2 regions of the Caminicella sporogenes DSM 14501 genome follow, and region 2 is predicted to be linked to the other one. Evidence: a T-box and tRNA genes for the amino acid it is inferred to sense, from the RefSeq annotation. Region 2 holds a T-box; the other holds one or more tRNA genes.
What was found. The T-box of region 2 lies ahead of proS (proline--tRNA ligase). A T-box ahead of a tRNA ligase gene usually reads a tRNA of that ligase, here a tRNA-Pro.
Positions count from the first base shown of each region.

Region 1: it encodes a tRNA-Pro, which carries the amino acid that the T-box ahead of proS (proline--tRNA ligase) is inferred to sense. The anticodon was not compared.

Region 1 covers NZ_FRAJ01000007.1:2,801-14,967, reverse strand. The annotation lists gene BUA90_RS04880 (ABC transporter ATP-binding protein) at 1-730, opposite strand, end outside; gene BUA90_RS04875 (ABC transporter ATP-binding protein) at 730-1,719, opposite strand; gene BUA90_RS04870 (ABC transporter permease) at 1,740-2,645, opposite strand; gene nikB (nickel ABC transporter permease) at 2,671-3,600, opposite strand; gene BUA90_RS04860 (glutathione ABC transporter substrate-binding protein) at 3,724-5,256, opposite strand; tRNA gene BUA90_RS04855 (tRNA-Leu) at 5,730-5,813, opposite strand; tRNA gene BUA90_RS04850 (tRNA-His) at 5,868-5,943, opposite strand; tRNA gene BUA90_RS04845 (tRNA-Gly) at 6,030-6,103, opposite strand; tRNA gene BUA90_RS04840 (tRNA-Pro) at 6,108-6,184, opposite strand; gene BUA90_RS04830 (metallophosphoesterase) at 6,974-7,450, opposite strand; gene BUA90_RS04825 (XTP/dITP diphosphatase) at 7,447-8,055, opposite strand; gene rph (ribonuclease PH) at 8,069-8,794, opposite strand; gene BUA90_RS04815 (DUF401 family protein) at 9,002-10,267, opposite strand; gene BUA90_RS04810 (GerMN domain-containing protein) at 10,589-11,605, opposite strand; gene BUA90_RS04805 (DUF2179 domain-containing protein) at 11,673-12,167, opposite strand, start outside.
Region 2 covers NZ_FRAJ01000020.1:10,314-22,480, forward strand. The annotation lists gene BUA90_RS10405 (double-cubane-cluster-containing anaerobic reductase) at 68-1,366, shown strand; gene BUA90_RS10410 (putative Se/S carrier protein) at 1,386-1,643, shown strand; gene BUA90_RS10415 (acyl-CoA dehydratase activase) at 1,718-2,488, shown strand; gene BUA90_RS10420 (cysteine-rich small domain-containing protein) at 2,649-2,909, opposite strand; gene proS (proline--tRNA ligase) at 2,997-4,442, opposite strand; T-box leader at 4,703-4,924, opposite strand; gene ispF (2-C-methyl-D-erythritol 2,4-cyclodiphosphate synthase) at 5,021-5,494, opposite strand; gene ispD (2-C-methyl-D-erythritol 4-phosphate cytidylyltransferase) at 5,560-6,270, opposite strand; gene BUA90_RS10440 (PIN/TRAM domain-containing protein) at 6,515-7,633, opposite strand; gene BUA90_RS10445 (CarD family transcriptional regulator) at 7,817-8,293, opposite strand; gene BUA90_RS10450 (NAD(P)-dependent oxidoreductase) at 8,531-9,781, opposite strand; gene disA (DNA integrity scanning diadenylate cyclase DisA) at 9,996-11,090, opposite strand; gene radA (DNA repair protein RadA) at 11,092-12,167, opposite strand, start outside.

The DNA.
Region 1 (12,167 bases), on a different contig from region 2:
GATGAATAGGATTTTTAAAAAGTTCTTTAGCAGGTGCTTTTTCAACCATTTGTCCAAGATACATAACTGCTATCTCATCAGAGAAATGTTTAACAACTGATAAATCGTGAGTAATAAACATATAAGTAAGTCCAAATTCTTCTTGAAGGTCTTGCATAAGGTTTAATACCTGTGCTTGAATAGAAACATCAAGAGCAGATACTGGCTCATCACATACTATAAACTTAGGATTTAATGATAAAGCCCTTGCTATACCAATTCTCTGTCTTCTACCACCATCAAGCTCATGCGGATAAGCATTTACAAGTCTCTCTGCTAATCCAACTGTATCCATAAGCTCTGAAACTCTCTTATTAAGTTCAGCTTTATTCTTAACTAATTTGTGAATTATTAAAGGCTCAGCTATTATTTCACTGACTGTCATTCTTGGATTAAGTGAAGCAAATGGGTCTTGAAATATTATCTGCATCTCTTTTCTAAGTTCTCTTAACTGCTGTTTATTGAACATTCTTATATTTTTACCTTCAAATATTATTTCCCCATCAGTTGGTTCATGAAGTCTTAAAATCGCTCTACCAGTAGTTGATTTACCACAACCTGATTCACCAACTACACCAAGAGTTTTACCTCTTTCTATTGAAAAAGTTACATCATCAACGGCATGTAACATTCCTTTAGGTGTTTTAAAGTACTTTTTAAGATTTCTAACTTCAAGTATTTTATCTGCCATTATCTTTTCACCTCCGCATCAACAAGACCTTCATAAATTAAGCACTTAACCTTATGTCCATTTTCTATTTCAGTAATTTTAGGTTCTTGTTTACTGCAAATATCCTTAGCGTACGGACATCTTGGATGGAATTTACATCCTTTTGGAAGGTTTGTTGGGTCTGGCATCAAACCTTTAATAGGCTTCAATCTGTCAACTTCTTCTTCTAAATTTGGTATTGAACCAAATAAACCTACAGTATAAGGATGTCTTGGATTTTCAAATAACTGCTCAAGTGATGCAGTTTCTACTATTTCACCAGCATACATAATAGCAACTTTATCACATACTTCTGCAACCACACCTAAATCATGAGTAATTAAAATCATCGCTGTCTTAAATTCTTCCTTCAAATTATTCATTAAATCAAGTACTTGTGCTTGTATTGTAACATCAAGAGCTGTTGTAGGTTCATCAGCTATTAAAAGCTTTGGATTACAAGCAAGTGCTATAGCTATTATAACTCTCTGTTTCATGCCTCCTGAAAACTGATGCGGATAATCATTTACCCTTGTCGCTGGAATACCAACAAGTTCAAGCATTTCCTCTGCTTTTTTCATAGCTTCTTGTTTTGACACATTTTGATGTATTTCAATAACTTCAGCTATCTGTTCCCCTACAGTCATAACAGGGTTTAATGAAGTCATAGGGTCTTGGAATATCATAGATATTTTATTTCCCCTAATCATTCTCATTTCTTCTTCAGAAATATCTAATAAATTTCTCCCTTCAAATTCAATTGACCCATTTATAATTTTACCCGGAGGATTAGGTACCAATCTCATAATACCCAACGCAGTAGTAGTCTTACCTGCTCCTGTTTCTCCAACTAATCCTAACGTCTCTCCTTCATTAAGCTTAATATCTATACCGTTAACAGCTTTAACTGTTCCATCATCAGTTATATAATGTATAGTTAAATTATTTATATTTAGCAGCTCTTTTGCCATCATCTACACTCCCTTCTAGATTATTGCTTTAATCTTGGATCTAGTGCATCTCTTAAACCGTCACCTACTAGGTTAAGTGCAAGAATTGTAATCATAATTGCAAGTCCCGGGAAAGTCGTTACATGCCATGCATATCTTAAATACTGTCTACCTCCAGCTAGCATTGAACCCCATTCCGGTGCTGGTGGTTGAATACCAAGTCCGATAAAACTAAGTCCTGCTGTAGAAAGAATTGCTCCTGCAACACCTAAAGTCCCTTGAACTATAACAGGTGCTAATGCATTAGGTATTATATGTTTTAAAATTATTCTCGCATCACTAGCCCCTATTGCTTTAGCCGCTTCTATAAATTCTTGATCTCTTATAGATAAAACTGAAGCTCTAACTATTCTTGCATATGAAGGAACCGAAGATACGCCAATTGCTAGCATTAAGTTAAATAGAGATGGTCCTAATGCTGAAACTATTGCAATAGCCAATAATATACTTGGAATTGCTAAAAATATATCCATTGCTCTCATTATTACATTATCTAATTTTCCACCATAATAACCTGCTATTGCTCCTAAAGTTCCTCCTATAATTATAGAAATACCAACAGCAATTATTCCGACATAAAGTGAGACTCTTGCTCCATGTACCATTCTTGCAAATATATCTCTTCCAAATTCATCTGTTCCAAGCCAATGCTCTGCACTTGGTCCTTTTAATTTATTAGCTAAATCTATTTTTACAACTACTTCATCATAATTTGCTATAAAATCTGCAAAAATTGCTAATAAAACTAATACAGTAAGTATAGCTAATCCCAACATAGCCATTTTATTCTTTTTCAATCTTCTCCAAACTTCAGCCCACTGACTTCTCTTTTTATTTTTTTTCTTGTGACTTACTGACTCTTTTTTTAGCACTACATTTGAAGCCATATTTATACCTCCCTTTCAGTTAATTCTACTTGCTGTATTGCGATTTAATTCTTGGATCCACATATGCATATAATATATCAACCATCAAGTTAACAATACTAAAAGTTGTAGCCAAGAATACAACTGATGCTAAAACTGTAGGTGTATCTTTTTGTCTTATAGCTTCAACTAAAAGTCTTCCTACTCCCGGCCATGAAAATACTGTTTCAGTTAATACTGCACCACCTAGTAAATAACCAAACTGTAATCCTACAACTGTTATAACAGGTATTAATGCATTTTTTAGTGCATGTTTATTTACAACTTTCTTTTCTGCAACACCTTTAGCTCTTGCAGTTCTTATATAATCCTGTCTAATAACTTCTAACATCGATGAACGAGTCATACGAGTAATAATTGCTGCTGCACCTGTTCCAAGAGTTATAGCAGGTAGTATTATACTTGTAAATCCATCATATCCGCCAGATGGTAAAATTCCCAAAGAAACTGAAAATACTAATATGAGCATAAGTCCAAGCCAAAAGTTCGGCATGGATACTCCTAAAAGTGCTGCTACCATACTGATACTATCAATTAATGAATACTGTTTAGTAGCCGATATAATTCCTACAGGAATACCTATAGCAATTGCAATTGCAACTCCTACTACTGCTAAAACTAAAGTATTCGGAAATCTAGCAAATATTTCAGCAAAAACTTCTCTCTTTGTTGTATAAGAACGTCCAAAATCACCTTTTATTGCATTTCCCAAAAATCTAAAATACTGAACTAAAAATGGATCATCAAGTCCCATTTCTGCTCTAAGCTGCTGTACCGCTTCAGCTGGAGCATTCTCACCTAAAATCAACTGAGCTGGGTCACCTGGTGTAAATGACATAATTGAAAACACTATAAATGTAACCCCTAAAAGTACTGGAATAAGTAGCAATAATCTTTTTAATATATACTTATGCATTATAATCCTCCCTTCACATTTATAAAAATTATTAAGATTATGTCGTTCTTTTTAATTTTTTGTAAATTTTTTATTCCAAAGTAAAAGTAGGACCTTTCAAGGTCCTACTTTTTTATTTACTTTTTACTCAAAGTATACTCCATATATACTGTGATGTCCTGCTGGATGTAGTTTAAATCCTTTTACAGATTTTTGAATACCTGCATTTTGAGTTCCATAATAAAGCATTACATCTGGAGCATCATTTACTATGATTTCTTGAGCTTTTTTATAAGCTTCTTCTCTTACCTTTGGATCTATTGAAGTTCTACCTTTTTCTAAAAGCTTGTCTACTTCTTCATTTGTATAGAATGTTCTGTTACCAGCTCCACCATGCTGTGAACTGTGATATAAAGCATATAAACCGTAATCAGCATCTGCTGTAACTGTTGTCCAACCAAGGATAAACATATCGTGTTCACCTTTAGCAGTTCTCTCTAAATAGCTACCCCACTCAAGTGGTTCAATAGTTACATTTATTCCAACTTCTTTTAATTGAGCCTGAACTATTTGTGCTATTTGCATTCTAATAGGATTATCATTAGTCCAAATAGTAGTATCAAATCCATTTTCATATCCTGCTTCTTTTAACAATTTCTTTGCTAATTCTGGATTATAATCATATGGTTTGATTTCCCCATTATATCCAAATACTCTTGGTCCTATTGGCGAATTAGCTTTTTGTCCAGCTCCATTTAATACAGCTGTGATTATATCATCAACATTTATTGCATAATTTATAGCTTTTCTCACCTTTGGATTATCGAAAGGTGCTTTTTTCATGTTCATACCAATATATGCATATGAAAGTGATGGTCCTTCAATTAATTGTAACTTTTCATGATTAGCAACTCTATCTTTATCAATTGGTTCAATATCATAAGCTATATCAACTTCACCAGTTTCAAGTCCAATTGTTCTATTAGTCCCTTCAGTAATATTTCTAAATACTACATTTTTAATCTTAGCTGGTCCTTGATAATAATCATCAAATCTTTCAAGTGTTATTCTATCTCCAGCTTCCCAGCTTACAAATTTATATGGACCAGTTCCTATTGGATGTTGTCCATAATTATCTCCAGCTTCTTTTACAGCTTTTTCATTTAATATTGAAGCTGCAGTATGTGAAAGATGTGCTAAAAGTGGACCAAATGGTTCTTTAGTTTTAATTATAACTGTGTAATCATCTTTAACCTCTACACTATCAATTGCCTCTACTATATGTGCAACTTTTTGAGATTTCAACATTCTCTCTAAAGTAAATTTAACATCACTAGCCTTTAATTCTTCACCATTATGGAACTTAACACCTTTTCTTATATTAAATTGCCAAGTAGTTTCATCTAATTGCTTCCAGCTTTCAGCAAGTCCTGGAACTAATTCCATATCAACAGTAGCTTTAACAAGCGTATCGTAAATTTGCTTCATAACTCTAGAAGATGGTTGGTCATTAGTTGCATGTGGGTCAAGAGATTTTGCATCAGCACCTTGTGCAACTACTAATGTATCCTTTTCAACCTTTCCTTCATTTGCAGCTTTTTGTCCGCAGCCTGTCAGTGCTACTGCAAAAATCATAACTGCAGAAAGTATCATTAAAAACTTTTTGTTTTTAAACATCATGTTTTCCTCCCTTGATTGTCGTAATAAGTTTTTAAGGGGCCCCAATAATATTGCAATCAGTATTAAAATTGCAATATCAAAACTTATAAGTACCTTTTGTAAGACTTTAGTAATTTATTGAATTGTTTTAAATGACATGAATTTTCAAACAATTCACCATCTACTAAAGCCTCATTCATCAAATATAATCGATATACATATATGCTAAATGATTTTAAAAACAATTTCAATAAAATTTATATTTCTATTTTTTAATAATTCTATAACTGCTTGAAACAACTTAATTTCAACGTTTCTTAACATTTTTTAATACAAATGTCTAAATTGTAATATTTAATATAAATTACTTATTACAAATTCCAATTTTAAGAGTCAAATCTCTAGGATTTTTTATAATTCCTAATCTTAAAAATGCTAAAAAACAAAAACAACACCCAAAGTAATACTATTCTTTGAGTGCTGTTTTCACATGGTGCGGGTGGAGGGACTTGAACCCCCACGCACAAGGCACTAGATCCTAAGTCTAGCGCGTCTGCCAATTCCGCCACACCCGCATATGATAAATCTTTATCAAATTAAAAAACTTATAATTTTATTGGTAATTTTATTGGGGCGGCTGATGGGATTCGAACCCACGCATGCAGGAGCCACAATCCTGTGTCTTAACCACTTGACGACAGCCGCCACAAAAAGTAATAGCGTGTGTACAAAACTATCTATTAACACACGACTTACAATATATATTAAATTTATCACATACAAAAATAAAATGGAGCGGGTGAAGGGAATCGAACCCTCGCAACCGGCTTGGAAGGCCGGGGCTCTACCACTGAGCTACACCCGCTTAATGGTCGGGGTGGCAGGATTTGAACCCGCGACCCTCTGGTCCCAAACCAGATGCGCTACCAAACTGCGCTACACCCCGAACAACTTACGTAAGTAATTATACAGTATAAAATTATCTTTGTCAATAATTTATTTATATTTTTGCGATTATTTAATTTATAAAAGAATATCATCTATTTGTTAATATATATGAAATGATATTATGGTATAATTGATATAGACTAATTTTTAACACAAGTTAATAATATGGGGAGCTCAACCCTATCACTAAATACTCATAAAGAAAGGATGTGGCTTTTATATGAGCCTTTTTTTAAATAATCCAAGTAAATATTTATACTTACTTATATTTTTATATTTTTTCTTCATTCCTCGTTTTTACAGTATGAGTAACATAGAAAAAAATAAGTTTTTTAATATATTAAGTAAATCACACCTAATATCTATATTTTTTTTATTAATAATAGGCTCAATGAAAATTAATGATAATTCAAGCTTAATTAACTTATCTTATGTATACTGTACAATAACTGTAAACACAATAGCTGCTATAATTATTTTTTACTTAAAATTAGATATTGTTATAAACAATGCTCTTAAAAGATTTATTGGTCAAGAGTTTGTTCATAAAACAATGGTTATTTTTTATGCAATGATATTGTTTATATATTTATTTTTTCCTAGATTTAATTTCATATTGAAACATATAGCTACTATACTAACAATATTGCTTTCATTGAATTTTCTTAGTATAAAATATTTAAATGAAGAATAAATGTAAAAATGCAAAATGGGGCTGTCGCATTAGCAATTTTTAATTGCTAATGCGACAGCCCCTTTCTTATTTTATCTTTATGAACGCAACTTATTATATGAGAGTTATTAATTGCACATCTATATCATCTTTTTTTAGTTCTAATAATCCATAAGTAGCCTTATTTCCCATCCTAGGTCTTGAAACACTTCCAGGATTAATAAATAAAATACCCGACTCCCATATATACTGCGGAATATGACTATGTCCAAAAATAACTATATCAGCTCCAAGTTCTTGTGCTTTATAATACAATCGAGTCAAATTATATTTTACATCGTATTTATGTCCATGAGTCAAAAATATTTTTTTATTTTTAATTGTAAAAAACATTTCACTTGGAAAATCTTTCTTATAATCTGTATTTCCTCTTACTGCAATTACCTTAAGCCCAAATTTTTCCTTAATCATCATTGCATCCTCATATGTATCTCCTGCATGAATAATAAAGTCTACACTTCCCATATCTTCAATTGCACGATATATGCTCTTATAATCCCCATGTGTATCACTAATAATACCTATTTTCATATTACATCACCTAAAAAACTATTTAATTCTCTTCTAAGTTTTTCAAGTGCTTTTGCTCTATGACTAATCTTGTTTTTTATTTCTGGTCCTAACTGTGCAAAAGTCTTATTGTACTCTGGAACTATAAATAATGGGTCATATCCAAATCCATTCGTTCCCTTTTTTTCAAATCCTATTATACCTTCACATTCTCCTCTTACAACGAGTTTTTTTCCATCAGGTCTTACTACTGAAATTACTGAAACAAATCTTGCTGTTCTTTTATTAAAATCTACATCTTTAAGACTTTCAAGAAGTTTTTTATTATTTTCATCATCAGTTGCATTTTCTCCAGCAAAACGAGAAGAATAAACTCCCGGTCTGCCATCTAAATAGTCAACTTCTAATCCCGAATCATCTGCCAAAGCTATTAAGTTCGTTTTTTCCATAACAGTTACTGCTTTTTTCATAGAATTCTCTTCAAATGTATTTCCATCTTCAATTATTTCTAAACTTTCAAGTCCAACATCATCCATAGAAACAAGTTCAATATTCAATTCTTTAAGAATTTCTTTAATTTCTTGAAGTTTGTGTTTATTCTTTGAAGCTAGTACGATTTTTACCATAAATATTTCACCCCTATAATTCTATTCCTAATACTTCTTTTTGCAAATTAATAAGCTTTTTTATTCCCTTTTCTCCATATGCTAAAAGAGTGTTGAGTTCTTCTCTGCTAAAAGGTGATTCTTCTCCTGTCCCTTGTATTTCAATAAATTCTCCATTATCGCTCATCACTATATTCATGTCTACCTTAGCTTTTGAATCTTCTTCATAACATAAATCTAATACAGGTGTATTATCTATTATTCCCACACTAATTGCTGCAACATACCTCTTAACTGGTAAACTTTCTATAAGTCCTTCATTTACCATTTTCTTAAGTGCATCTACTAAAGCAATAAAAGCTCCTGTAATAGAAGCCGTTCTAGTTCCTCCATCGGCTTGTATAACATCACAATCAATCCATATAGTTTTTTCTCCTAATTTATCTAAATCTACTACAGAGCGAAGTGCTCTGCCTATCAACCTGTTAATTTCCTGAGTTCTTCCTTCTAATTTTCCTCTTGCAGCTTCCCTAATCTTTCTTACTGCAGTTGCTCTTGGAAGCATTGAATACTCAGCTGTTATCCATCCCGTTCCCGTACCCTTTAAAAATGGTGGAACTCTATCTTCTATCGAAGCTGTACAAATTACTTTTGTATTTCCCATCTCTATCAATACTGAACCCTCTGGATGAATTAAATAATCTTTTGTAATCTTAACCGGTCTCAATTCGTCTACTCTTCTTCCATCAAATCTTTCCATTAATATCTTCCTTTCCTAAGTACTACTAATTAGTATTATAACATAAAATCTTAAGTTTTAAGTTAGAAGCTGTAGGTCTTTAGGTTAATTCTTTTTAGGTTACAGGTCATAGATTAACTCTCAGTTATCAACTGTTATCAGTTCTCAGCTGCCAGCTCTCAGCTTAATGTCATTCCTTTAAAACTTTTTTAATTCTTAATTTTTAATTTATTTATACACGTAATAAATTATTAACATCGTCAAATACACAGCAGGAAGTAGAAACTTATAATTTCTATAAAGCTCTTTAGTTCCAACTTTATAATATTCAAGTGTTAAAACTTGACATAAATGCAGTGGAGAAATAAAATAAGCCATAAATCCAGTTGTATAAATCATCATAGCATATAATAATTTTATATGTTCAGTTTCTGCTAACGGCAGTATTATTGGATATAAAAGTGCAATAGCAGTTTGTGTAGAAGCTGTTGCAAAAGACGCAACTACTCCAAATAATACTATTATAACTTCTAAAGGCACACCTTTATTAATATATTGATTGAGCAAAATATTGATTTCATTTATTTCTTGTATTATACCTTTAAAACACATAATTCCCAAAACTGCATATACCATTGAAGGTTTTATTCCCTTTATCATAATTTTTAATAAATTTGACTTTTTATTTTCATTACTTAAAACTGTTTTTTCAATTCCTCTTAATATTCCTTTACAAGATAAATAATTAATCAATATACATACTATTATTCCCATTATTAGCGACAAATAAAATGGAATATTATATGCTAAAGAAGCAACTATACCTATATATATAGGGGATAAATATATAAGTAAGTCTTTAATATTTTTTAAGTATTCTGTAAAAGTAATATTATCTCTTACAGGCTCCTCAACTCCATGAAGATAAATAAAATAACCTATAATATACATAAGTATTGATAGTGGAAATTGTAATTTAATAAAATCCCAAAGATTTAAATTTCCTACCTTTGCAGCTAAAATAATTGTAGGTGAAAATGGATAAATAAAATACAAAGCATGTCTAAATATTAAATTTATTGATGCTTTTTTTTCTGGTGAAAGATTTAATCTCTTGCCTAAACTATCTACAATCGGTGCTGAAAGCAAAGCTCCTCCCGTTACAAGCATAGTCCCCATTATCGCTGGAACTACTAAAATAGTTGCTTTAGCACTCATTAATACTTTTTCTAAAGAAAAAACCATTCTATCAAGTATTTTAAATTCTTCCATAAGCTGTCCTAATATACATATCAATATTATAGATACAGCTAATTCAATTGTAATTGGGTCTAAAACAGCTTTCAAAAACACATTAATAATAGATAAAATTTTTAATCCATTTAAAATCCCTATTAAAAATGCTCCTAATACTAAGGATAATCCAATATTAACCTTTTTATTTGCCAAATATATAACCAAAGTTAAAGATAATATTAAAGTAAATAAAAGCATTCAACCACCTCAAAAACAAATACATCTTTAATGTATTTTATAATTCCAAAGTATAAACTCTAAGTCCTTAAATCAATCCTTTGAAATCTTTAAAAATTTTTCAACTCTTAGCTTCTAACTCTTAATTCATAACCTAACTTATAACCTGACTAATATTACTTTATTTCACATATTTTAATTTCTTGTAAAAATTTTTTGACATTATACCATAATAATCGACAAAAAATCAAATCATTTGCTTGTATTATAACATAATATTTTTATTTTACAGTTGTTTTTTTAATTTAAAATAAAAAAAATAAAACCCAGGATGACCTGGATTTAATATTCATTAGCAAATGTTGGTATAGACGCTGGTTCTTCTTTACTTATATCTCCAAAATTTATTTCTTCTCCTTCAGCCAATATACTAACTTTTTCTAAAGCTACATCTTTTTTATAATACTCTTTTAAAGTAAGTGCTATTGTTTTTACTATATCACTTGCCAGTTTACTATCTTTTATATCTTTAATTTCTTTTGAAAAATCAACATAAGCAACTCCATCTACAACATCTACATTTCTAACCTGAATATTTTTAGGTATTACTGTAAATAATCCTGAATCTTCTGGAGGTCCTTCTATTAAAGACTCTAAAACTCTAATAGCTGTTACTGATTCATTATCAGCAACATCAATTTCTTTAGTAACAGGAATAAAATAACTTTCCAAACCATTAACTGTTCCTTGATAATAAACTATTACTTTATTTTTATTTCTTCCACTTCCAATATAATTAATATCTTTTCTTGCAAGAGGTTTATCAATTTTTAATCCATATGTAAGACTATTTACCTCTTTACCGTCAATCATTATTTTAACTTTACTAATCGTTGGAAATTCTGTCAAAGTATATACTATACCTTTTACTATACAAGCCTCTTCTTTTGCATCGTTATAATTAAGAAAATCTCTAGTAAAATCAACTTTACATATTCCATCATGTATACTAATTCCTCGTATTTCTGTATTAGCAGGCAAAATAGGAGTTAATCCCAAACTTTCTATATCACTTCTATTAGCTGGATTATCTATAAGAGCTCTTAAAGCTGCTCTTGCTATACCTCTTCCTTCTGGCCAAGGTATTTTTCTCATAACAGGAACTAAATATCCTTTATCATCTTTATAATATAAAACAGTATTTCTTAAATTACTATCTTCCTCTGAACTTTCAATAATATTTGATGCTGACTTTTCATGACTTAAAAATTCTTTTATAATATATGCACCTTTCCATACTGCAACACTAAATAGTAGACAAATAGTTAATATTAATGCCAAAGCACCTTTACGTCTCATATCTTAGCCCCCCTATTTTAACTATATATTTTATTTATATTAGGGGTATCTTTATACTATGTCTATTTTATTTCCTTTTCGTCTTAGTAAAATATCCTCCACGCATACTCTTTATATCAAAAACTGTAACAAATGGTTTTTCTTCCATTTCATCAACTATATCATATAATTTTTTAATATTCTTTCTATCCAGCATAACATTTAAAACATATCTTTTACCTTCTTTTCCCTCACCTTCAACAGCTGTCACTCCAAAACCATTAGTTCTTAACAATCTTGCTAAATAATTACCATTCTTATTAGAACAAATTATCTGAGCTGTTATTTGCCCTATTGCAATTTTTTCTTCAATGTAGCTTCCTACAAAATTCCCACATGCAAACCCCAATGCATAAGACAGTAAATTCCTATAATCAGATAAACCATTTACAACTTTACCAAGTGCAGTTACATATATAATCACCTCAAAAAAACCAAGTATTGCAGCATAAAGTCTTTTACCTCTAACTAACATAAGCATTCTCAAAGTTGACGAAGTCATATCTAATACTCTCGCAGAAAA
Region 2 (12,167 bases):
AATAGATTCCTCTCTTTATATTATAATTTACACAGAATAAATTTTTTTTACAAGGGGGAACTCATATATGGCAGATTACAGAGAAATGTGGAAATCTCTTGATATGGACCTAGAAAAACATGATAAACTATGTGAAGTATTACCTCAATTTTACGAAGAAATATATCTTTCTCAAAAAAATCGTCCACAAGGAATGAATTATTTCAACTTTGTAGTATCAGAAGTTCACGGTTTAAGAATAAAAGAATTATTAGAATCCAGAAAAAACAATCGCAAAGTAATAGGGAGTTTTTGTGTATATGTTCCAGATGAAGTTATTAATGCCGCAGATGCTATAAGTGTTGGATTATGTGGTGGTTCCGATTTTTGGCACCCAGATGGAGAAAAAGTACTTCCTAGAAATACTTGTCCATTAGTTAAAGCTTCTATTGGAGCCAAAATCAGTGCTACATGTCCATATTTCCAATCCTGCGACCTTTTAGTTGGAGAAACTACTTGCGATGGTAAGAAAAAAGCTTGGGAAATATTAAGCGAATATACTCCTATTCATGTAATGGACTTGCCTCAAATGAAAAGAGAAAAAGATAATCTGCACTGGCAAGACGAAATAAAAATATTTATTGATAAAATAGAAAATCTAACTGGCAATAAAATTAATGAAGAAAATCTAGCTGAAGGCATAAAATTAATTAATGAAAAACGTAGAGTTTTAAAAAGACTCTATGAATTTAGAAAATTTGACAAACTACCTATAAGTGGAAAAGATGTACTTTTAATATCTCAAATTGCATTTTACGATGACCCTAAAAGATTTATTGAAAAGACCAATGAATTATGTGATGAATTAGAAAAAAGAGTTCAAAATGGAATATCTGTCTTTGAAGAAAATACTCCTAGAATCCTTATAACTGGAACTCCTATGGCCATTCCCAACTGGAAACTTCACCATATTATTGAAAGCAGTGGTGGTGCAGTTGTATGCGAAGAAACTTGTACAGGCACTAGATATTTTGAAAATTTAGTTGATGAAAATGGAAAAACTTTAGATGAACAAATAAAAGCTCTATCCGATAGATATTTAAATATAAACTGTGCATGTTTTACTCCTAACAAAGGAAGAATTGATGATATATTAAGACTTTATAAAGAGTATAATGCTGATGGCATTGTTTACTTTACTCTACCTTTCTGTACTACATACGCTACTGAATTTAAAAAAGTTAAAGATGCTCTTGATAAAAAAGGAATTCCCGTTATCATGATTGAAACTGATTACGGTTTGCAAGACGCTGGACAAATTAAGACTAGATTAGAAGCCTTTTTTGAAATGTTAGAAACTAACAAAAAAGTAGCTGTTACAAAATAAAACAATACAAGGTGATTTAATGAAAGAACTTGAAACCTATATATTATTTCCCAGTCATACTGATGGATTAGCTCTTGAAAAAATTTTAAAAAGTAATAACATAGAATATACCATCGTTCCTACTCCTAGAACACTTAGCAAATGCTGTGGTATATCATTAAAAATCAATCCAAAAGATAAAGACATAGTTGAAAATCTTCTGCTAAATAACCCTTCCATAGACTATGAAGGTATATACACACTGAAAAAAAAGAAAAATAGTTTATTTAATTTTTAAATCAAATTGTTAAAAATAAAGATATTTATTCCTTGCAATTCAAATTGTTTTTTAAATCTATAGGAGGATTTGTAATGTATTCAGTTGGTATTGATTCTGGCTCTATTGCAACAAAAGCTGTTTTATTCAATGGAAATATTGTAGAAAAAGTCATTATACCTACAGGTTGGAGTCCTAAAAAAGCTTCTGAAAATGTCTTAAATATTTTGATAGAAAAAAGTTCTATAAAAAAAAGCGATATAAAATTAATAATAGGAACAGGATACGGTAGAATATCTATGCCTTTTGCAGATAAAAAAATTACTGAAATAACTTGTCATGCAAAAGGAGCTTATTTTTTAAATGATAAAGTTCGAACTATTTTAGATATAGGTGGACAAGATAGCAAAGTCATAAGTTTAGATGATAATGGAAACGTAATAGATTTTATTATGAATGACAAATGTGCAGCAGGCACAGGTAGATTTCTTCAAGTTATGGCAAATGTACTGGGAATAGAAGTAGAATCTTTTGATGAAATTATTCATAATGTAAAACCAGAACCTATAACTAGTATGTGCACAGTATTTGCAGAATCAGAAGTTATTAGTCTTTTAGCAAAAGGTATAGACAAAAATAAATTAGCTTCAGGTATAGCTCACTCTATTGCCAATAAAGGCACTGCTATGTTAAATAAAATTAAGCTTAAAAACGCTATTGCCTTTACTGGTGGTGTAGCAAAATCAAAAATTATAAAATCAATAATTGAAGAAAAAATAAAACAGCCACTTTATTCTCCTCCAGACTCTCAAATAATAGGAGCATTAGGTGCTGCTGTAATAGGTTGGAATATGATAAATAAATAAATAAGGCTCATATTAATAAATTAATTTAAATACTTTTTAATAAAAATTAAGAATTTAAAATTTTTAAGAATTAAGAGTTATATTGACCTTAATAGCTCTTAATTCTTAATTATTTTTTGTAACTTTTTTATTATTTAAAATTACAAAGACATATCATTTACTATTCTCTTTCACTTGCCTTTTCTATTACCTCACCCATCTTTGACATTATATAATCATATCCTCCCTCTGAATGCGGTATCATACAATCACTGCAGTCTTTTATACCATTAGTATATTTAAAATTACCTCCACAATTTTCTCCAAGCATATATAAAGGACAAAAACAAAATAGACAGTTAAACTTTGACTTATCTTTTACATTATGACATGGAAAATATTCACATTTAGTATTTTGTACAAACTTATAATTTTCACTCATAAATTCTCCCCCTATTATATAAAATATATTAATACAAGGTACAAAGGTTTAATTTTCCTAAGTACCTTGTATTTTACTGTTTAATTATTAATATGCTTTAGCAACATAAACCATGTGTTTTGCTTTTTTTCCACAAAAATGACATTTATCTCCGAGGTCTTCTTGCTTAAATGGTATACATCTTATTGTAGCACCTGTTTCTGCTTTAAGATTATCTTCACATTCTCTTTCTCCACACCACATAGCTTTAGCAAATCCAAGTTTTTCAGTCATCTTTTTCTTCAAATCTTCAAAATCTTCAATATAATAAGTATTTTCATCCCTATGTTTTCTTGCTCTTTCAAGCATATCATTATGAATTGTATCTAATAAATTTAATATTGAATCTGCTAATCCGTCCATTGAAATTGACTGCTTTTCTAAAGTATCTCTTCTCACAGCCATAACTTGATTGTTTTGTATATCTCTTGGTCCTATTTCTATACGAACAGGTACACCTTTCATTTCATATTCATTAAATTTCCAACCTGGTGAATAATTTTCATTGTCATCAAGTTCTACTCTTACTCCCACATCTTGAAGAAGCTTTTTAAGCTCATAAGCCTTATCTAAAACTCCTTCTTTATGTTGAGCTATAGGTATAATAACCACTTGAATAGGTGCTACTCTTGGTGGTAGTACTAATCCTCTATTATCTCCATGAACCATTATTAATCCACCTATTAATCTTGTAGATACACCCCATGAAGTATGATAAGGATTCTGTAAATCTCCATTCCTATCTAAGAAAGTAATTTCAAAAGCCTTTGTAAAATGCTGACCTAAATTATGAGATGTACCAGCTTGAAGAGCCTTACCATCATGCATAAGTGCTTCCATAGTATAAGTAGCATGAGCACCTGCAAATTTTTCCTTATCACTCTTTCTACCTGTAATTACAGGCATAGCTAATAAATTTTCTGCCATTTCTCTATAAATTTCTAATATTCTCAATGTTTCTTCTTGAGCCTCTTCTTCTGTTTCATGAAGAGTATGTCCTTCCTGCCATAAAAACTCAGAAGTTCTTAAAAATGGTCTAGTACTCTTTTCCCATCTTACAACACTACACCATTGATTATATAAATATGGAAGTTCTCTATAAGATTTCAACCACTTTGCATACATTGAACAGATTATAGTTTCCGAAGTAGGTCTAACACATAATCTTTCTGCTAACTTTTCCTTTCCTCCATGAGTTACCCAAGCTACTTCAGGTGCAAAACCTTCAACATGTTCAGCTTCTTTTTTCAGTAAACTTTCAGGTATAAGTAGTGGAAAATAACAATTTTTATGTCCAGTTTCTTTAAATTTCTTATCAAGATAGTTTTGAATATTTTCCCAAATAGCATATCCATATGGCTTAATAACCATAAACCCCTTAACTGGTGAATAATCTACTAAGTCAGTCTTTAAAATAACATCTGTGTACCACTGAGGAAAATCTACTTCCATAGCCGTAATTTCTTTAACAAACTCCTTATCATTTTTACTCATACTAAAAATCCTCCTTATTATTTTTTAATTTTAATCTGATTTTCATAGACTCATTTTAAATTTGTTTAATAAATTTTTAAATATGTTTTTAACTTTATAATCTCTCATTTTAGAGTTATAAAAGGCCTTTTCACAACTCTGAACTTTAACTAATTCCTACTCTAAAACTTTACATCTTTTCATATATTTATTTTAGCTTTAGCTGAAAATTTTAATTTCTCACAAAAACTCACAATAAAAATAAAAACCTTCATCTCTTATTTAGAGACGAAGGTATTCTCGCGGTACCACTCTAATTAATCTAGTATCAACTACTAGATTCCCTCTTAGCGATGATAACGGTATCGCAACCGTATGACTTATTATTCGTCATAAGCTCTGGGACGGGTTCGAAATGCATATATCCTGTGAAATCTTCCAGCCAATGGATTTCACTCTCTGTAGGCATCATCATTTCTACTATTTCCCTTCATAACCAAAATCAATATAAAATTATTTGAGTTCTCAAAAGACTCTTAATTTCTAACTTTTAAAAATTATGTCTGATTTTTTGTTTTGTTAATATAATATATAAAATATTATATTTTGTCAACAGAAACAATAGCTTGAGCAGCTATTCCCTCTCCCGTTCCAGTAAATCCAAGACCTTCAGTAGTTGTAGCCTTAATATTTATAGAGTCTTTATCAATACTTAAAGTATTTGCAATATTTTTTCTCATATCTTCTATATAAGGAGCCATTTTAGGCTTTTGAGCTATAATCACAGCATCAATATTATTTACCCTATATCCTTTTTCTTTCAATCTATTATTAACTTTACTAAGAAGTTTTATACTTGATATTCCTTTATATCTGTTATCTGTATCCGGAAAAAGCTTTCCAATATCTCCTAAAGCTACTGCCCCCAACATAGCATCTTTGATTGCATGAAGTAAAACATCCGCATCTGAATGTCCTAAAAGTCCTTTTTGATATGGAATATCAACACCACCAAGTATAAGTTTTCTTCCTTCAACTAATCTATGCACATCATAGCCAATTCCTACTCTCATATTTTTTTCACACTCCTTATAAAATAAATATATTCGACCTATTTCCCGGGAAATAAAAACTTTTTTTATATTTTCGACTTTCTTCTGTTCAAAATTGCTTCCCCTAATATTAAATCTTCAGGAGTAGTTATTTTTATATTATCATAATTTCCTTCTATCATTTTTACTCTATGTCCAAGTCTTTCGACCAATACACAATCATCAGTTCCCAAATAATTATCTTCTATTGCTTTTTCATGTGCTTTAATTAAAATATCATAATTAAATACTTGAGGTGTTTGTATTCCCCATAATTTACTTCTATCTGGTGTATCTATAATATAACTATTTTCATCTACAACTTTTATAGTATCCTTTACTGGTACACCCACTCCAACCGCCTTATTTTTTAAAGCTTCACATATACTCTTTTCTATAACATCTGCAGTTACAAAAGGTCTTGCTCCATCGTGAACAACAACAATTTGTGCATTTTTATTTACAAACTTCAACCCATTATACACAGATTCTTGTCTTTCTCTTCCACCAGAAACTAATATTATTTTTTTTCTAAATTCGTATCTATTTAATATTTTTTCTCTACAAAACTCTATTTCATCTTCCTTTAATATTAAAATTATCTCATTAATGTATTTTATTTTATCAAATACTTCTAACGTATGTATCAATATTGGTTTTCCATCAAGTTCAAGATACTGCTTATTTATTCTACTTTTCATTCTCTTACCTTGTCCGGCAGCAGCTATAATAGCAGAAACAAACACTTTATTAAGCATAAATCCTTATCTCCTATCTTTAATTTTATTATTGCAAAAAATAAAGTTAGCAACTTTTCACCCAATTTTAATATTAAATTTATTTTAGAGTAATAGTCAATAGTTAACAACAAATACTTTCTAATATTTCTTCAAGTTTTTTAATTCTCATCAATTTATTTAAATAATTTTATTTTTTACAAAAAATATTTGAAATTTTTTAATTATAAAAAAACAGAGTCTGACGAAATATTCGCCAGACTTTTTATGCTGTTTTATTAACCATATACTTAGGTTTTGCAAAAATCATTCTTCCCGCTGCAGTTTGAAGCACACTAGTAACTAAAACATCCATCGTCTCTCCAATATGTTTTTTACCACCGTCAACTACAATCATAGTCCCATCATCTAAATATGCAACCCCTTGACCTGTTTCTTTACCTTCTTTTATCACTTGAACTACCATTTCTTCACCCGGTAAAACTACTGGTTTTACTGCATTTGCCAACTCATTTATATTAAGTACCGGAACTCCCTGAAGTTCTGAAACTTTATTTAAATTATAATCATTAGTTATTATTTTACCATTTAATACTTGCCCAAGTCTTACTAATTTACTATCAACTTCGCTTATATCTTCAAAATCTGTATCGACAATTTGAACTTCAATCTGTAACTCTTTTTGAATTTTATTAAGTATATCTAGTCCTCTTCTTCCTCGATTTCTTTTAAGTGAATCAGATGAATCTGCAATATGTCTTAATTCCTCAAGCACAAACTCTGGAATTACTAATGGTCCCTCTACAAACCCCGTCTTACAAACATCTGCAATTCTTCCATCAATTATTACGCTTGTATCTAATATCTTAGGTTGATATTTATATTCATTTTTAATTGCTTCTTTTTCTTTCCCAATATTTAATTTGAAAATATTTGGAAGAATCACAATGTCATTAATCTTCTTAGTTGCTATACTTATTCCTAAATATCCTAAAAATATATATACTATAATCGAAAGGATTATTCCCAATATAGGAATAGGAATATCCATTAACAACTGACTAATTAAATAAGCAATAATAAGTCCTATTATAAGTCCAAGAGAACCCACTAAAATATCAGTAGTTGGTATTTTTTGAATTTCTGTTTCAATCCAATTAGCAATCTTTAAACCTTTACCCATCAACCAAGGAGTCATAATAAACAAAATAATTCCAAATAAGACTGCTCCTGATATACTTATAATAATTTCTACAAGTGGAGTTATAGGGGATATTTTTACAAAACCTTGTACTTTTATAATTTTAGCAATTAATATGCCTAGCGCATATCCAGCCGAGGCTCCTGCTAATGTTAAAGAACCTCTTATAATCTTATTGAACATTTTATTCACCTCCCCTTTGATTATAACCATACTAACTACTTTTTATAACAAAATTATTATTAAATAATCTTTATTACAAACTTATAACCATATAATATAACATTTAAACTCTAACAATCATTAAAACTTTATTAAATTTTCAAACATAAAATTAAAGCGTCTATTAAGACGCCCATTATAATTTTATTGGACTGCGTCATTTATTAGTTGTTCTATACTTACCTCATCACAATCATTGACTAATGCTAGTTCACTTATAAGTATCTGTTTTGCATTATTAAGCATTTTCCTTTCTCCTGTTGATAATCCCTTTTCCTTATCTCTCAACATTAAATTTCTAACTACACCTGCTACTTCATAAATATCTCCACTCTTTATCTTATCCATATTTGCTCTATATCTTCTATTCCAATTTTGAGGCATCTTAGTTTTATCATCATTTAATACTGCAAGTACTTGTTCTACTTCTTTTTTAGAAATAATTTCTCTAAGTCCCATGGCTTCTACATTGTCTAGAGGAATCATTACTTTCATATTTCTCAGAGGTAATCTCAAAATATAATATTTCCTCTTATCTCCTAAAATTTCTTTTTCCTCAATAGACTCAATAATACCAGCACCATGCATGGGATATACTACTTTATCACCAATATTGAACATAGACTGACCTCCTAATAAACATTCCACATTTCCAGTATACAACATTCTATGTCCAATGTCAAGAAATTAAATATTTTATCACAGTTTTATTATCATTGTCAACATAATTTTAAAAAGTTTCCCTAAAAACTTAAAAACCTATTTTAAATATATTATCTAAAAAACTTTTTTTACATAATAAAAATAATGTACATAATCCACATAAATAACAGATTATACGTAAAAAAAGGTAGCATGTTAATTAATGCCACCATAATTTTTAGACACATATTCATCTATAGCATCTGCTACTTTCTTAGAAAATTTTACTGCTTCAACTACAGTTTTAGCTCCAGTTACTACATCACCAGATGCAAAAATACCTTCTCTAGTCGTTCTCCCACACTCATCTGTTATTACTAAACCAGATTTATTTATTTCTATTCCTTTATTATGTAAAACTATATTTGCCTTTGGTCCTTGGCTAACTGCAATAATAATAGAATCTGCTTTAAATATTCCTTCTGAATCTTTTAACACAATCAATTTTTCTTCTCCATCTTCTTTAACTTTTTTAGTTTTTAAATATTTAACTCCTTCTCTATCAATTATTTCTATAGGAGTTTTATAAAATTCAAACTTGACTCCATCTAATTTAGCATATTCTATATCATGTTTGTTAGCAGACATATCTTCCTTACCTTTTCTATACATTATATAAACTTCATTAACACCTTTTCTTAAAGCAGTTCTTGCTACATCTATAGCTACATTTCCTGCACCAATTATACATAATTTTTTACCTAAATTATATACATCGGGATTTTTTAAATAGTCTATAGCATAATGAACATTTCCTAAACTCTCTCCCTTAATTCTTAGAGGTCTGGGATTCCAAACTCCAGTACCTATAAATACAGCTTTATATCCATCTCTAAAAAGATCATCAATTGTAATAACTGGACCTACTAAAGTATTAGGTCTTATTTTTACACCCATTTTGATTAATTGTTCTTCCAATCTATCTAAAATGTCCTTAGGCAACCTAAAAGCTGGTATACCGTATCTTAAAACCCCTCCTATTTTATCATGAAGTTCAAATATCGTAATATCATATCCCCTAGATGCTAAAATAAATGCAATTGTAATTCCTGCAGGTCCTGAACCTACTATTGCAATTTTTTTATTCGGATCAATATTTGAAATTATATTCATTTTATTTAAATAATAATCTGATATATAATGTTCAATAGAACTCCAATGAATAGGATTACCTTTGTTTGAAAGTATACAACTACCTTCACAAAACTTTTCATGAGGACATACTAAAGAGCAAACTGATGAAAGAGGATTATTTAAAAATAATTTTTCTCCAGCCTTGAAAATTTCTCCATTTAAAAATAGATTTATTGCCTCTTTTATAGGTGTATTAACTGGACATCCTTTACTACATTTAGGATTTTTACACTGTAAACATCTTTTAGCTTCTTCTATAATATGTTGAGCCATAAAAATCTCTCCTAAATAAATATTTATTACATCATATAATATTTTTAAAAAAATTTAAATATTATTTATATTATTTATGATAAAATTTAACTTTTATACTTTAACCAAATTGTTTCAGAAAGACTAAGAAAAGGTACAAAATTAATACCTATATTAGAACAAATGGATAAATGGGAGATGATTATAATTTTTTATCTATTAATTATATTAAGATTTATTTTTTAAGCAATTGTCTATCTAAAAGTACCTGATCTCTTACTCTTCTAAGTCCCTCTTTAATTATTTTTGCTCTAACTTCACCTATACCTTCTACATCATATAATTCTTCAATAGACGCCCTCAAAATTTTTTGAAAATCTTTAAAATGTTCAACAATATTTTTTACAACTCCACTAGGTATTCTCGGTATTTTAGAAAGAATTCTATATCCTCTCGGCATAACAGGCATATCTAGAGTATTTACATCATTCACAAAGCCTAAAATTTTAGATATATTAGACAAATCTAATAACTCTTCAGACGATAAATTTCTAAGCTCAATATTTATTATATCAATCGTTTTTGTTTGGTCATTTATTCTATAATCTTCTATAACATGTTTTCCATCTTCTTTTACAAAAACAATTAATTCTTCCAACTGCATACTAACTAATCTTCCTTCGCTTCCCAACTCTATAATATACTTTTCTATTTCATTTGCTATTCTCATTACCATTTCAGTTCGCTGTATAACTAAACATACATCATATAAAGTTACTAAATCCTCTAGCTCTAATACACTTAAACTTGCCATAGCTTGAACTAATACCGATTTATATTTTTCTAAAGTCTGCATTGCTTGATTTGCCTTTGTCAAAACCTTATTTATATCTTGAAGCACATATTTTGACCATCCTTTATAAATAGTTATTATATTTCTTCTTTGTGATATAGAAATAACCATATTTCCTGTCTGTATTGCAACTCTTTCTGCGGTTCTATGCCTCGTTCCCGTTTCAGAAGAGGGAATAGAAGGGTTTGGATTCAAATGAGCATTTGCATATAAAATCTTTTTTCCATCAGAACTAAGTATTATTGCTCCGTCCATTTTGGCTAATTCATATAAATATGCTGGTGTAAAATCTATATTAATAAAAAAACCACCATCAATAAGCTCCATAACTTCTTTATTATTGCCAATAACTATCAAAGCACCTGTTTTAGCTCTTAATATATTTTCCAATCCTTCTCTTAATAAAGTTCCGGGAGCTAAACATTTCAGACATTCTAGTATTTCTTCTCCTTGTTTTTTTTCTTCCTTATTAATCAAATCAGCTACCTCCCAAAATTATATCAAGAGCTTCATGAACATTTTCTACCCCTATTATTTCTATATCTTCCATTTTTGATAATCCATTTAAATTGCCTTTGGGTATAATACAAGTTTTAAATCCCATCTTTGAAGCTTCCCTTATTCTTTTTTCTGCAAAATTTACTGTCCTCACTTCTCCAGTCAATCCTACCTCACCAAATATCACCATTTGAGGATCAATAACTTTATTTCTAAAGCTAGAAGCTATTGCTGCAATTATAGCTAAATCAACAGCTGGCTCACTTAATTGAATACCTCCTACAACATTGATATATCCATCTTGAGCTTGAAGTTGAAGTCCTATTTTTTTCTCAAGTACAGCCATAAGCATAACGACTCTATTATAATCTATACCTGTAGCCATCCTTCTAGGCGTACCAAAACTTGTCGGACTAATAAGTGCTTGAAGTTCGATTAGTACTGGTCTAGTTCCCTCTATACTTGCAACTACAACAGAACCTGCTGCATTTTTAGGTCTATGAGATAAAAATAAATGAGACGGATTGATAACTTCTACAAGACCATCATTTGTCATTTCAAAAATTCCTATTTCATTTGTTGAACCAAATCTATTTTTAACTGCCCTCAAAATTCTATAAACATTATGTTTTTCACCTTCGAAATACAAAACTGTATCTACCATATGCTCTAATACCTTCGGTCCTGCTATAGCACCTGTTTTTGTAACATGTCCAACTATAAAAGTTGCTATTCCATACTTTTTAGAAAGCTTCATCAATGCAGCCGTACCTTCTCTGACTTGACTTACACTACCTGGTGCAGACGCTACATCTGGATTATATATAGTTTGTATTGAATCAATAATTAAAAGATTAGGTTTATCTTCTTCTATATATTTAGATATGTAATGCAAATTATTTTCTGAAACAATGTATAAATTATCATTTTCGATTTTTAATCTATCAGCCCTCATTTTTATCTGTTTTAATGATTCTTCTCCAGAAACATATAAAACTTTAAAACCTTTTTTTCCTACATTATTTGCTACTTGTATAAGAAGTGTTGATTTACCTA